3 regions of the Arthrobacter sp. MDB1-55 genome follow, and region 1 is predicted to be linked to each of the others. Evidence: riboswitches for the same ligand, from Rfam matches in the RefSeq annotation. Region 1 holds a riboswitch; each other region holds the start of a gene.
The links. A riboswitch is a leader RNA that binds a small molecule or an ion and turns the genes downstream of it on or off. The one in region 1 is predicted to bind S-adenosylmethionine.

Region 2: another riboswitch for S-adenosylmethionine. It lies ahead of AC5RU3_RS08030 (ABC transporter ATP-binding protein); the one in region 1 lies ahead of metX (homoserine O-acetyltransferase MetX).
Region 3: another riboswitch for S-adenosylmethionine. It lies ahead of AC5RU3_RS03420 (aminotransferase class V-fold PLP-dependent enzyme); the one in region 1 lies ahead of metX (homoserine O-acetyltransferase MetX).

Annotation. Positions count from the first base shown of each region.
Region 1 covers NZ_JBNHID010000004.1:54,408-59,156, forward strand. Annotated here, with positions in the region: gene AC5RU3_RS14870 (CPBP family intramembrane glutamic endopeptidase) at 121-912, shown strand; gene AC5RU3_RS14875 (VOC family protein) at 989-1,630, opposite strand; SAM riboswitch class IV at 1,955-2,087, shown strand; gene metX (homoserine O-acetyltransferase MetX) at 2,112-3,248, shown strand; gene AC5RU3_RS14885 (HNH endonuclease signature motif containing protein) at 3,454-4,749, shown strand, end outside.
Region 2 covers NZ_JBNHID010000002.1:185,415-190,163, forward strand. Annotated here, with positions in the region: gene AC5RU3_RS08010 (ANTAR domain-containing response regulator) at 1-189, opposite strand, end outside; gene AC5RU3_RS08015 (helix-turn-helix domain-containing protein) at 199-453, opposite strand; gene AC5RU3_RS08020 (DUF2975 domain-containing protein) at 453-944, opposite strand; gene AC5RU3_RS08025 (nucleoside/nucleotide kinase family protein) at 1,021-1,704, opposite strand; SAM riboswitch class I at 1,937-2,037, shown strand; gene AC5RU3_RS08030 (ABC transporter ATP-binding protein) at 2,043-2,879, shown strand; gene AC5RU3_RS08035 (aliphatic sulfonate ABC transporter substrate-binding protein) at 2,948-4,000, shown strand; gene AC5RU3_RS08040 (ABC transporter permease) at 3,997-4,749, shown strand, end outside.
Region 3 covers NZ_JBNHID010000001.1:705,533-710,281, reverse strand. Annotated here, with positions in the region: gene rsgA (ribosome small subunit-dependent GTPase A) at 1-481, shown strand, start outside; gene AC5RU3_RS03430 (cold-shock protein) at 657-860, shown strand; gene hisN (histidinol-phosphatase) at 1,014-1,838, shown strand; SAM riboswitch class IV at 1,896-2,010, shown strand; gene AC5RU3_RS03420 (aminotransferase class V-fold PLP-dependent enzyme) at 2,054-3,412, shown strand; gene AC5RU3_RS03415 (class I SAM-dependent methyltransferase) at 3,506-4,264, shown strand; gene AC5RU3_RS03410 (hypothetical protein) at 4,261-4,425, opposite strand; gene AC5RU3_RS03405 (hypothetical protein) at 4,503-4,749, opposite strand, start outside.

The DNA.
Region 1 (4,749 bases):
GGTTCCGGCACGGGGTTCTTTTGGCGCGGGGTTCTTTTGGCGCGGGGCTGTTCGGTGGCGCGGGCTGTCCGGTGACGTGCGGGCTTTGGTCGGAACGGTCCGGTACGGCACCATGAAGGCATGTCAACCGCAAGGACCAGCCAGTCGTCGTCGTTGTCGTCTTCTCCGGCTGGCGAGAGGAGAATCAAGGCTGAGATTCTGATCGTCCTCGGACTGTCACTCGGCCAGGCCGGGGTGTATGCGATTGTCGAGCTGATCGACAAGCTGACCCAGGCGCCACTGTCCGCTCAGACCACGCGTCTGAACCCCGTGCTCGATGACCGGCAGTACTTCGACCTGACCTATCAGCTGCTGGGCATCTTCTTTGCGCTGGTTCCGGTGGTCCTCGTGCTCTTCCTCCTGACGGAACCCGGGAAATCAGCGTTCCGACGCATCGGTTTCACCTTCCGCAAACCGAAGGTCGATTTCGGTCTGGGCGTGGCGTTGGCGGCCGTCATCGGAATTGGGACCCTTGGTGTGTACGCCGCCGGGCGGGCGCTTGGCATCACCACCGCGATCATTCCAACCGCTCTGGACACCTATTGGTGGACCCTGCCCGTGCTCGTGCTGTCCGCGCTCCGGCACGCAGTCCTGGAGGAGGTCATCGTGGTCGGCTATCTCTTCGAGCGGCTCCGGGAACTCGGCTGGTCAGTTGCTGCGATTGTCGTGACCTCGGCACTACTGCGTGGGAGCTACCACCTGTATCAGGGGATCGGACCGTTCATCGGCAACGTGATCATGGGGTTGATCTTCGGCTACGCCTACACCCGTGCCAAGCGGGTGATGCCGCTCGTGGTGGCGCATGCCCAGCTCGACATCGCCGGTTTTGTGGGTTTCGCGTTGTTTGGCTCGGCCATCGGGATCGGGAACTGATCGAAACTGTTTCATGGCGGAAGCAAGTGTGGCCCCGGCTCTGACGATCCGGGGCCGCAGCCGTTTATTGGCGACGTTAGATTTGGACTGCGCCCTTCGGAGTCTCGAAGGTGACCGACATAATCCCGGGAGTGCCGTTGGGAGCGATCCACTCCACGTCCACGTCATCGAGCGGGTGGCTTACGGGAGTGCCAAGCCATTCTGTGACACGCGCTGCAGAGCCTGCGATAGTCAGGGCGCTGAGCCGCACGGATGCGGGCCGGGCCTGGGAGGGGTGGAGGGACTGCGTGCCGTCGTCCCAGCGGATCATGTACGGAACCTGCGGATCAGCGATGAGGCCCTTGATGCCGATCTGCTGCCAGGTCAGCTCCTGGCCATCGGGGAATTTGCGGTTGCCGGGAACCGCGCTGCGGCCCAGACGCTCCTCGAAGGGGGCGAGGTCGTCAACGGCGACGCACCAGCCCATCCATCCGCCGCCCGCTTCCGACCTCGCGCGTACGGCCTGGCCGAAGGGCGCCTTGTCCGAGGCGGGGTGGTCGAGTACCTCCACAACCTCAAGGTACTGACCATTGACGAGAGGAAAAATCATGTTGCGGGTACCGAATCGTGGGTGGACGCCACCCTTCACGAATTCGATGCCCAGAGCGTCGGAAATCCGCTCCGCAGTGGCAGTCAGACCGTCGGGTTCGCAGGCATAAGACACATGATCCAGGCGCATGGCCCCATTTTGGCACTTTGTGATGGACGCCTCGACTTAGGGTTGCCTAAGTCACAACGAGAGGACTTGAAGGTCCAAGTAAAACCCAAGGTCGGCCACGCATAGTTGAGTCACACAGGGAGGCCGGTTCCGAGACCGCCGGATCTTCCTGCCGGGACACCCAATGGGTGTTCCCCTTGGGTGGGGCCGCCGTTACCCATAGACGAGACGGCCCCACTCAAGCACTGCGTCCGCGCCGGCTCTGAGCGCCCTGACGCAACCGTCTGTTTCACCGCGAGTCACAATAGTTGCCGTTTCCTGCCCTCTTCGGGTTCTCTTGTATGAGGTCACGAGTGACAGTGCGGTGGGTTCTGCCCGCCGGCGGCCCCGGCTTGCTGTCCGGCAACCCTCCTTCGCGGTGGGGTGCCCCGGGTGACGACCAGGCCCTGCATGTGGCGTGCAGGAGCAAGCGCGAGCTCTGAAGGCGGCAGGATTGACAGGCATCACCACGGTTGAACCGCATCCCCAGGCGACAAAGGTGGAGGGCGTCGTCGTCCAACGGCTTTCCATCGGTCCCTTGACGCTGGAAACGGGCGGTCACTTGCCCGACGTCGTACTCGCGTATGAGACGTGGGGCACCCTCAACGCTGATGCCTCCAATGCCGTGCTCGTCGAGCATGCGCTCACCGGCAGTTCCCACGTAGCCCGTGGGGAATCGACGGAAGACGGGTGGTGGGACGGACTGGTGGGACCGGGCCGCACCATCGACACTGACCGCTACTTCGTGGTTTCCATCAACATGCTCGGTGGTTGTTACGGGTCGACTGGACCTGCATCGCTTGATCCGGAGGGCAGGCCGTGGGGTTCGCGGTTTCCCTTCGTCACCATCCGCGACTCGGTGCGTGCCGAGGCGTTGCTTGCCGATCTGCTAGGGATCAGCACCTGGCATTCCGTGCTTGGCGGCTCGATGGGAGGAGCCCGGGCTCTCGAATGGGCGGTCACCCATCCCGAGAGAGTACGGAATTGCGCCGTCATCGCCTGCGGTGCGGCGAGCACAGCGGAGCAGATTGCCTTTGCGCAGGCGCAGGTTCAGGCCATCAGGCTGGATCCACGGTTTGCCGGCGGAGATTACTACGGATCTGCGGGTCCGGAGAGGGGCTTGGGGCTGGCACGGCGAATCGCGCATATCACCTACCGTTCAGAGGCGGAGCTTGGCCATCGGTTCGGACGGGCTGCGCAGGGGCTTGAGGAGCCGTTCGGGGCAGCCTTACCGCACGAACGGGGGCGTTACCAGGTTGAGAGTTACCTCGATCATCAGGCGGATAAGCTGGTTCGCCGGTTCGATGCCAACAGTTATGTGGTCCTCACCGAAGCGCTGATGAGCCATGACGTTGCCCGTGACCGTGGCAGCCTGACAACAGCCCTGGCGGACACGAAAGCGAAATTCTTCATCGCTGCGGTTGATTCGGACCGTCTCTACTGGCCGGCCCAGTCCTTCGAGCTGGCGTCTGCACTGCCGGGCAATGTGGCTGTCCATACCATTACCTCTCCTATTGGCCATGACGCATTCCTCACGGAGATCGGCCAGCTGGAACCCGCCCTGCACGCGGCCTTCTACGACGACGACGGCGCTGCTTAGCCCCGAAGGTTGGGTGGCCTTCTGTTCGGGCTGGCTCCATTCGGTAGTTAGAGCAACGCAGGAGCAACGGGAGTAGATGCTTCAAACGTGCTGCGAGGACCTGAACAGATCATCCTCGTCCGCTGTTGGGAAATGCCGGCAGGATGATCATCAGCCTCCGAGTCCGGATCCGAAATTGTCGGTGGTGGATGATTGAGTGTTTTGTATGGAGTTGGGGAGCGCGGAGGTTGGTGGGGACGCCTATGAGGCGGCTCTTGATGAGATGTATGCCGAGGCGTCTCGGGATTGGTCGGAGGATGATTTTGAAGCCGCCTTCGGCTGGGAGATCGACGGGCTGAACGCATCCGGCATCGATACGCATGCCCGTGCTGTGGTGGAGGAAGCTTCCCCGTATGAGTTGATGTCGCGGTTGATGGAAGCAACGTCCCCACATGCACGGCGGTCGCAAAGGTCCGGGCAACCGGATGCGGTGGGTCGGTGGCGGGTACTGAGTGACACCCTGGACATGCTGCGGGCTGCGGACCGGTTGGTTTCCTGGGTAGCCGCCCGGCGCGCCTGCCTGGTGGCGGATGTGTTCCACGAGGTGCACCGGGAGGAGGGCACCCGGACCGCAAGGTTGGATTCGCGGTTCAGTTTCACGCTGGCTGCGCAGGAGATCGCCCCACTGCTGCGGGTTCCCGCCCGAACCGCGCAGATGATGCTTGGTGAAGCGCTACGCCTAACCGAGAACCTGCCGGAAACGTGGAAAGCGCTCGATGACGGCAGGATCAGTCAGGTCCAGGCACAGGTCATCGTCGAGGAATCCGGGGCCATTCCAGCCGAGTCCCTGGCCGGATTTGAACAGACGATTCTGGAGACGGCAGGCGGGTTGACCCGGCCGAAGCTCGCTAGGCGTTGTCGGAGGTTGCGGGAGGAGCTGCATCCTGAATCGATCATCGAGCGGAAGGCTCGGGCGGTGCAGGACCGGGACGTGAGCGTGCAGCCGGAGCAAGACGGCATGGCATGGCTGGGCGCGTATCTGCCCGCGGAGCAGGCGCACGGAATCTTCAACCGGGTCGACGCCGCAGCCCGCTCACTGCAGGGACCCGAAGAGCTACGAACGCTATCGCAGCTGCGTGCCGATGTCTTTGCGGACGTCCTGACCCACACCTGCACCGGAAACCCGAAGAAGGGCACGGGGTACAGGGGTATTGGAGCGAATGTGTTCGTCACAGTCCCCGTCATGACGCTCCTGGGCCACCGTCGGGAAGACTGGCACAGTACCACCGAACAGAGTGCGAACCCGAAGCGAGGCGGTCTTCAGAAGGCACCGGCTTCCCTCAACGACACGGTTGTCGGTGCGGCTGCGAGTGTCGGCACCGGTTCGGATGCCACAGCGGCGGGCCCTGGTTCCGACTCCGGCTCCGGTTCCGGTTCTGGCTCTGACGCTCGTGGTAGCGTGCCCGACCTTGCTGGCTGCTCGAACGGGTTGCTGGACGGGTACGGACCGATCGATCCGGAC
Region 2 (4,749 bases), on a different contig from region 1:
GGCTTCGAAAGCGTCCATCGAGACCAGCGAGTCTGCCGGACGGCCGGTCAGTTTACTGAAGGCCGGGTTGATCGCCCGGACGACACCATTGGGGTCGAAGAGCGCTGCCGCCACCGGACTGGCCGTGAATGCCTCGTCTCCGGTGAGAATCCTCGTTATTGCACCGTTCTTCGGCCCGAACCCACTCACTCGGTGATTTTATCCTGAATCGGCACCGCAGCCGTCGTTGTTGGCGGAAGCCGACGACTCATCAGGTTCCCACCGCAGCACGTCACCGGGCTGGCAATTGAGGATTTCACAGATGGCTTCGAGCGTGGTGAAGCGGACCGCCTTGGCGCGGCCATTCTTCAGCACCGCCAGGTTCGCGGGAGTGATTCCGATGCGCTCCGCCAGTACACCGACGGGCATCTTGCGGCGGGCCAGCATGACGTCGATGTCTACGATGATCGGCATCAAATCACCTCGTCGAGTTCGTCGCGCAGGTGCTTGGCTTCGGCGTCACGCGCCACTGCCTGTGCCAAAAGCATCCGCAACACCAGCACAATCAACGCAACGCCACCGATCAGAAGCGACGCCCCACAGATCAGCAGAATAATGCCTGGGGCAATTTCGCCCGGTGCGAGAAGTACGGCAAGCGCGAACACGAGCAACGAGGCAGCGGTGATGGCCCCAAAGATGATGTCGACATACCGGAAGGCACCGTGAGAGAAGACCGTGCCGCTGCGGACCATCGTGAGCAACTTCCATACGCAGACGGCGCTGACCTGCACGGTGAGGATCCCGAACACAACGATGGCGTTGAACGTAATGCGCAGCCCGGTAGGCACGCCCGCTTCCTCTAGGTCGGTAGAGATCAACGGCACCATCCAAAGCTGAATGAACAACGACCCCGCAATCACCATCGCGATAACGACCTGTAATGCGAGGATGGCCAACTTACCCATCGAGGACTCCTTCGATTGTTTTACAAGGAGAATATATCGAAAGACGATAGGTTAGACAACGCCGCCTGCGACGTCCCTACGCGAGAGCACCGCCCCGCCACGCGCATAGTGAGTCCCGCCACCCGGTACGGACCACCAGATCCGCCCTGGCTTTCGACTCCTCAATCAGCCGCGCGTTCGGCTCGTCAACCTGCTCTACCCACGTTTCCGCTGCAGCGCGGCTCTTCCCGAACGCGACGTGCCGCTCAATCAGCCGCTCGATCCGCACACTGCGCTCCTGCTCGCAGTACCAGACCTCAGTGCACATGCTGCGGATGTCCCGCCAACCTGGGCGTTCGAGCAGCAGGTAGTTGCCTTCGGTGAGGATGGTTCCCGCGGAGGGATAAACCGGGAGTACACCGGCAATCGGCTGCTCAATGGTCCGCTCGAAACCCGGAGCGTAAACCACCGCATCCCGAGGCGCGCGAAGGCGCTCGAGCAGTGCGGCGTAACCGTGAACATCGAAAGTCTCGGGCGCACCCTTGCGGCCCAGAAGCCCGAGCCTCCCAAGCTCCTGGTCCGAAAGATGGAAGCCGTCCATGGGCACGTTTGCATACCGCTGCCCTTCCGGCTGCGGCTGGTCCCGGTTCAGTCGGGCAACCAGCCGCTCGGCGAGCGTGGTCTTCCCAGATCCCGGCGGTCCGGCAATTCCGACGACGACGGCGCCACCCTCCGGTGCGGACAGCCCCGCGATGCGGTCAACCAGTTTCGAGAGATGCACCCCGCCATCCTGACACGGGACGCTGCATGATCGTTCTCAGCGTCTGGTGCCGCCAGGATCCCGATTGCGCGGTCCTTCCCAGCCAGCGTGCCCGGCCGGAACACCGCCAGCTGATAACGCGGGCGGTGGACTGGCCGTTCGAGTACCCCTCGGCACGCCCTCGGGACTGGCGGAACGCGTTTTGTTACGACACATGTTGCGCCGAAGGCTCAGAAAGTCGTTTAGTTGAAGCTCACCATCCCGAGCGGCCGAGAGACCTGGATCGTTGACGCCGCAGCAACCCTTACCTGCTATTCGCAGGGGAACGGGTGCTACTGCCAGGAGCGATGGAGTGTTTCATGAGTACCCTTTTGAGTGCACAGCAGCAGGCGTCCCGGAAGACACAACCCGGCGCCGCCGGCAAGCAAGCCCTTCCCCTGACATTCTCCTCACTGGTCCGTTCCTTTGGCAGCGGCAGCGCTGAGCATGTGGTCCTGAGGGACATCAACCTCGAGGTTCGCGCCGGTGAAGTGCTGGCGATTGTCGGAGCGAGCGGCTGCGGAAAATCAACCCTGCTTCGGGCCGCGGCCGGCCTCGACTCACCTACCGGCGGCAAGGTTCTGATCGACGGCACCGCCGTCAACGGGATCGACGACCGCTGCGCCTTCGCCTTCCAGGAACCCCGCCTCCTTCCCTGGCTCTCCCTGCGTGCCAATATCGCAATCGGACTGCCCAAGGGAACCAGCGCTGCAACCGGCAAGGCAAAAGTCACGGAGCTCCTCGGTCTCGTCGAGCTAGCCGACTTCGCCGAGCACCGCCCCCGTGAGGTCTCGGGCGGCATGGCACAGCGCGCGTCGCTGGCCCGGGCACTCGCACGCAACCCAGGTGTACTGCTGCTCGATGAGCCATTCGGTGCGCTGGACGCACTGACCCGCCTGAAGATGCAGGACCTCCTGCTCGATATCCACCGCGCGCAGCCCACAACGGTCCTGCTCGTCACGCACGACGTCGACGAAGCCCTCCAGCTTGCTGACCGCATCATCGTGCTGGGCAAATCAGCGGACCCGGCTCACCCCGGAGCATCCGTCACCGAGGTGCTCACCGTGCCGGGCGAGCGCCCCCGCGACCGCAATTCGGCTGAGCTCGGTCGAATGCGGAGCTCACTGCTCGCCACTCTCGGCGTCAAAGGCCACTAGCGCACCCACCACTTGTTCCGCCGTCGTGCCCGTCCGCGCGATGGCTGCCGTCCATGCAAAGGAAAATCATGATCCGCACCCGCTCACCCTTCACCCGCCGCGCCGTCGTCTCCGTAGCGCTCGCCGCAAGCAGCGCTTTCGCACTGACCGGCTGCCTCGCCGGCGAGAACGCCGCCTCCACCGAAGAGGCGGGATCCGGTGAATTGGCCACCGAACTGAACATCGACTTTGCCACCTACAACCCGCTGAGCCTGGTCATCAAGGACCAGGGCTGGCTGGAAGCCGAGCTGGAAGACGAAGGCGTAACCGTCAACTGGATCCAGTCCGCCGGATCCAACAAGGCCAACGAAGCGCTGCGCGCAGGAGCGGTCGACGTCGGCTCCACCGCCGGATCCGCTGCCCTCCTCGCCCGGTCCAACGGCTCGCCCATCAAGACCATCGACATCTACTCGCAGCCGGAGTGGTCGGCAATGGTGACCGTCGAGGGTACCGGCATCGAGAGCCTTGAGGACCTCCGGGGCAAGTCGATCGCAGCCACGAAGGGCACTGACCCCTACTTCTTCCTGATCCAGTCCCTTGAGTCCGCGGGCATCGACCCCTCCGAGGTCACCGTGCAGAACCTGCAGCACGCCGACGGCTGGGCTGCCCTGCACAACGGTTCGGTCGACGCGTGGGCCGGACTTGATCCGATCATGGCATCGGCCGAGCAGGAGGGCGCTGAGCTCTTCTTCCGCAACATCGACTTCAACACCTACGGATTCCTCAACGCCAACGAGGAGTTCCTGACCGAAAGCCCCGAGCTGGCCCAGACCGTGGTAAACGCGTACGAGAAGGCCCGTCAGTGGGCCAAGGAAAACCCCGAGGAGACGGCGGAGATCCTCGCCGAGGTCGCCGGCATCGACGTCGAGCTTGCCAAGGCCGTGATCATCGAGCGCACCAACCTCGACGTCGATCCTGCTCCGGGCGAGGCGCAGCGTGCAGTCCTCGAGAAGGTTGGCCCGAACTTCGTCGAGACCGGCGACGTCTCCTCGCAGGAGCAGATCGATGAGGCCCTCGAGACCCTCTTCGATGACTCCTACGTCTCCAACGCCGACCCCGAAGCGATTCAGGCCTCCTCATGATCCATGAGAACGCCACCCCCATCAGCAAGGAGGGTCTGGAGGCTACCGGCCACACCCTCACCACCGCGGACGACGACGGCGTCTCACCGCTCCAGCCGGCGGACACTTCCGCCGGGTTGCTGAGCCGCCGCCCGGTCCGGCTGCTGCTGGGGCTTGTTGTTCCCGCCCTGGTGCTCGGTGCCTGGCAGCTGAATTCTGTGGTGGGCGTCTTCAGTGCGGTGCAGCTTCCCCCGCCGACGGCGGTGCTGAACGCCGCCGTCGAGCTCGCTGAGCGCGGTGAGCTGTGGATCCACATCGCCATCTCCACCCAGCGCGTACTGATCGGGTTTGCCCTCGGTGCCACGCTCGGCCTGGCTCTGGGCGCATTACTGGGGCTCTCCCGGCTGGCCGACGTGTTGCTCGCTCCCGTGATCGGCGCCCTGCGTGCTGTGCCTTCGCTGGCATGGGTTCCGCTACTCATCCTGTGGATGAAGATTGGCGAGGACTCGAAGGTCACGCTGATCCTGATCGGCGCCTTCTTCCCGGTCTTCACCACGCTTTACCTCGCGCTGCGGCACGTCGACCGGAACCTCGTGGAGGCGGCGCGTGCCTTCGGGCTGAAGGGTTTCCGGCTGCTCACGACCGTGCAGCTTCCCGCCGTCGTTCCCGCGATCTTCTCCGGGCTGCGGTTGGCGCTCGCGCAGGCCTGGCTGTTTTTGGTGGCTGCCGAACTCATTGCCTCGTCGCTCGGTCTCGGGTTCCTCCTCACG
Region 3 (4,749 bases), on a different contig from region 1:
GCCCGGTGCGGTGGCACGTTTGAAGGGTCTTCTGGACGGTAGGGTGAGCGTGCTTCTGGGCCACTCGGGCGTGGGCAAGTCAACGCTCGTCAATGCCCTTACTGGAGCGAATCGTGCAACCGGCGGCGTGAACGCGGTGACCGGCCGCGGACGCCACACCTCATCTTCGGCGTACGCGCTGAAAGCCGCCGATTCGGCCCCCGGAACCTGGATCATCGACACGCCCGGGATACGCTCTTTCGGCCTCGCCCACGTCGACGCCGACCGCATCCTTGCTGCATTCCCTGACCTCGCACCCGGAACGGGAGAATGTGAACGAGGGTGCAGGCACGACGACTCTGCGGTCAATTGCGGACTGGACGGATGGGTTGATTCCGGGGCAGCCGGAGAGTCCGGCCCCGTACGCCTTGCTTCCCTTCGGCGGCTTCTCGGCGCCGGCATTGAACCCACCCAGGGAACCAAGGAATTGGGCCTGCAATAAGAAATGCGTTTACAGCGGCCCAATGCCTGCTAGACTGATGGAAGTTGTTGTGTTGCGCACGAATGTTAAGCCTTGATTTCTCTACGGAGTTCGAAAGCTTTTTTTGCAGGCGAAATGAACACCGCGACGGGAACCCCGAAGTACGGGGGGATCCTCACACTCAAGGAATAAAAAAATGGCAACAGGTACAGTCAAGTGGTTCAACGCTGAAAAGGGCTTTGGATTCATCGCTCCTGATGACGGCGGCGCTGACGTCTTCGCTCACTTCTCCGCAATCAACTCCGGCGGCTTCCGCTCGCTCGAGGAGAACCAGAAGGTCAGCTTCGAGACCACCCAGGGCCCCAAGGGCCCCCAGGCTGAGAACATCTCCGTTCTCTAAGGCTTAGAGCTTCCAAGAAAGGCGCACCGGCCAATCGGCCGGTGCGCCTTTCTTTCGTTTAAGATCGTGGTTCTGAAAGTCGTCCATGTCCACGCCAGCGCGCCAGTTCCGACCTGGCGCATCTGGAAGCCCTGACCATATAGGTTGAAGGGTATGAACCTCCAGAGCTACAACGATGACCTCCGCCTTGCCCATGTAATGGCCGACTCCGTGGACGACCAGACCATGTCGAGGTTCAAGGCACTGGATCTGGCGGTTGAAACCAAGCCTGACTTCACTCCGGTCACGGATGCCGACAAGTCGGCCGAAGAAGCTATCCGCGGACAATTGTCGCGAGCCCGCCCCCGCGACGCCGTTCTCGGTGAGGAATTCGGAAGCAGCGGCGCCGGCTCCCGGCGATGGATCATCGACCCGATCGACGGCACCAAGAACTTCGTCCGAGGGGTTCCGGTGTGGGCAACCCTCATCGCCCTCGTTGATGAGGGTCGTCCGGTTGTCGGCGTCGTCAGCGCTCCTGCCCTGGGCAAGCGCTGGTGGGCGGCGACCGGAACCGGTGCGTTCATGGGCAAGTCGCTTGCCGCAGCAACCCGCCTGCGGGTTTCGAGCGTTTCCCGGCTGGAGGACGCCTCCCTCTCCTATTCCAGCCTCACCGGGTGGAAGGAACGCGGGAACTTAGACGAGTTTATGTCGCTCACCGACTCGGTCTGGCGTACCCGCGCCTATGGCGACTTCTGGTCGTACTGTCTGGTCGCGGAGGGTGCAGTGGACATCGCATGCGAACCGGAATTGAATCTGTACGACATGGCTGCGTTGGTGCCCATTGTTACGGAGGCCGGCGGGCGGTTCACATCACTCGAAGGTGCTGACGGCCCCTTCGGCGGGAACGCACTGGCTACCAACAGCATTCTGCACAACGATGTGCTGAAGATGCTCAACCCCTCGCTGGACGATCTCCTGCAGAAAGGCGCCGGCGCCTGACAACGCCGCGTAACAAAATCCGCATCCTATTCGGGACTGCCCTATTCTGAACTACTAGGTCACGAGTGCCAGCGCTAAACCCCGGTTTGCTGGCCGGCAACCCTCCTTCCGCGGTGGGGTGCCCCGGGTGACGACCAGGCCGTCCAGAAAATTGGTTCGGCAAGCGCGGGGCCAACCTCGGTGGAGCCCCATGAGAATTTGTGGGGTAAATTCCTGTGACCAATGCACTTCTCGAAGACGTTGATGGGCTGACCACTGCACCACTTGCTGCAGTTCTCGGCGCAGAACTGCAGGCACCGGTGATTGACGGCGCGACGGTTCGCTACGTCAACCTGGATTACGCAGCATCTACGCCCGCGCTTCAGTCGGTAAATGACTATGTGCAGCGCGTGCTTCCCTACTACGCGAGCGTTCATCGGGGTGCCGGATACGCTTCGCAGATTTCAACGTCTCTGTATGAGAACGCTCGGAGAACGGTCAGGACCTTCGTCGGTGGCCGAGAAGACGACGCGGTCATCTTCACCCGCAACACCACGGATTCCCTCAATCTCCTGGCAGGCTGCGTACCGGTGGACGGGGAGGTTCTTTACCTCGACCTGGAACACCACGCCAATCTCCTCCCCTGGTTCGACCGCCCTCACCGCGGAATCGTCGCAGCAGAGACCATCGAAGGAACGCTGACTGCGTTGGAGGAAGAACTGGAGTCGGGCCGGGTGAGTCTCCTCGCCGTGACGGGCGCCTCGAACGTCACCGGGGAGATCCTGCCGATCGACCGGCTCGCCCGTGTGGCGCATGAGCACGGGGCGCGCATCGTCGTCGACGCCGCCCAGTTGGCCCCGCACCGGCGGCTGGACCTCGTCAGGGATGGCATCGACTACGTCGTTTTCTCCGGTCACAAGCTGTACGCCCCCTTCGGAGCCGGTGTGCTGGTTGGGAGGCCTGACTGGCTCGACGCCGGGACGCCGCACCTCGCCGGTGGCGGAGCTGTGAAAACGGTGAAGGTTGATTCGGTGTCCTGGACAACCGGCCCAGCCCGGCATGAGGGCGGCTCCCCGAATGTCCTCGGCGCGGCAGCGCTCGCGCATGCGACAGAAGTCCTCGCGGCTCTCGATGCGGATGACTGGCTCGCGCACGAGTCGGCTCTCCGGAACGCTCTGATTGAAGGGCTTGCCGCCCTGTCCGGCGTGACGGTGCACCGTATCTTCTCGGACAGCACCGATGCGATAGGAGTGGTGAACTTCTCAGTTCACGGTTACGACGCCGGCCTCGTCGCCGCATATCTTTCCGCTGAGCATGGCGTGGGGCTTCGCGACGGGAAGTTCTGCGCGCACCCGTTGCTGAAGCGTCTCGGCCTGCCCTCCGGATCACTCCGCGCCAGCTTCGGCCTGGGCTCCCGGCACGACGACGTCGACAGGCTGCTTGCAGGCCTCGCTTCGCTCATCAGGAACGGGTTGGGAACCGACTACGTGGTTGACGCCGGACGCTGGGTGCCTGCAGTGGAGACACGGGCCTTCCCCGACTGGGCTCCACATACGCCCGGAACGGCCGGGGCTGCCCCCTGCACCACCGACTGACATTCGCGAGCGGGACCGGGACTGCCGACGGATGATTTAATTGACGGGTTCTGTAGCCGTCCGGCTGTACCCGTCAATCCAGGAGTTGCCGTCATGGGCGTTGGAGGTCCGCGTCTCGCCGCGCACCGCCGTCGTGAGATGGCGCGGAGCTACCTGCAGGACAGTGAACGCTATGACCGTGTCCGTCCCGGCTACCCTGCTGCATCCGTGGATTGGTTGGTGCCGGCGGGGACACAACGCGTCGCAGACGTCGGCGCGGGAACCGGTAAGTTCACACGGGAGCTGGCGCTGCGCTGCCCGGACGTGACCGCAGTCGATCCCTCTGACGACATGCTTTCAATCCTCGCCCAGCACCTTCCCGATGTCAGAAGGACTGAGGGCACTGCGGAGGCGACCGGACTCGATACCGCGAGCGTCGACCTTGTCACCATCGCGCAGGCGTGGCACTGGTGCGATCCTGTTGCCGCGAGCGCCGAGTCTGCGCGCATCCTCATCCCGGGTGGTAGTTTCGCTCTGGTCTGGAACCAGTTGGATGTGAGCATGCCCTGGGTGCACCGGCTCTCGAGGATCATGCACGCTGGCGATGTCTTCAAACCCAGCTATCGCCCTGCCCTCGGCCCCGGATTCTCGGTACCGGAATCGAAGGTAGTCGGCTGGGCGCAGTCCATTCGGGTTCCGGACATCGTGGAACTCGCCCGGTCCCGCAGCTATTACCAGAACGCTTCTCCCGGTGTCCGTGCGAAGGTCGAGTCGAACCTGCGCTGGTATCTTCACGACCACCTCGGCCACGAGGCCGACGCCGTGCTGCCGCTCCCGTATTTGACCTACTGCTGGCGGGCCACTCGCCTCTAGTCTTGCCCTGAGTCGTCAGAAGTTTCCGATTCGGTATCTGCGCCCTCAGCCGGGTCCTGCGAGTGTATCCCCGTATCAGCAGGATCCTGGGAGGGCTTCCCCTCCGCCGGCTGTTCGGTGTGCTGGCGCGGCTCTTCTTCATACTGCGATTCGTTGCTCATCCCTCATACCCTCCGTGTGTGCTGATCCTGAAGTTGTGTGTCGATCCTGAAGACGTTCCGTGCCTCATAGTTGGTGTCTAACGGTCGGTCCAGCCGACACCTTCGGCGTAGCTTGCAATCAGTGTGCCGGCACCCATCTGGTCTGAGTTGTCACCATCTTCATACAGTTTCGCTTCGGACGCCTTGCTGTGCGCAATGATTTCCTCGGCAGCCTTTCGAGCCTCCTCCGCCGACGAGCCGAAGACACCGCTTCGGATGGGAAGCGCGCCCGCTGTGACTACGGGCGCGTCAGTTTCAGTGAGTGGAACTGTGTAACCCGATTCC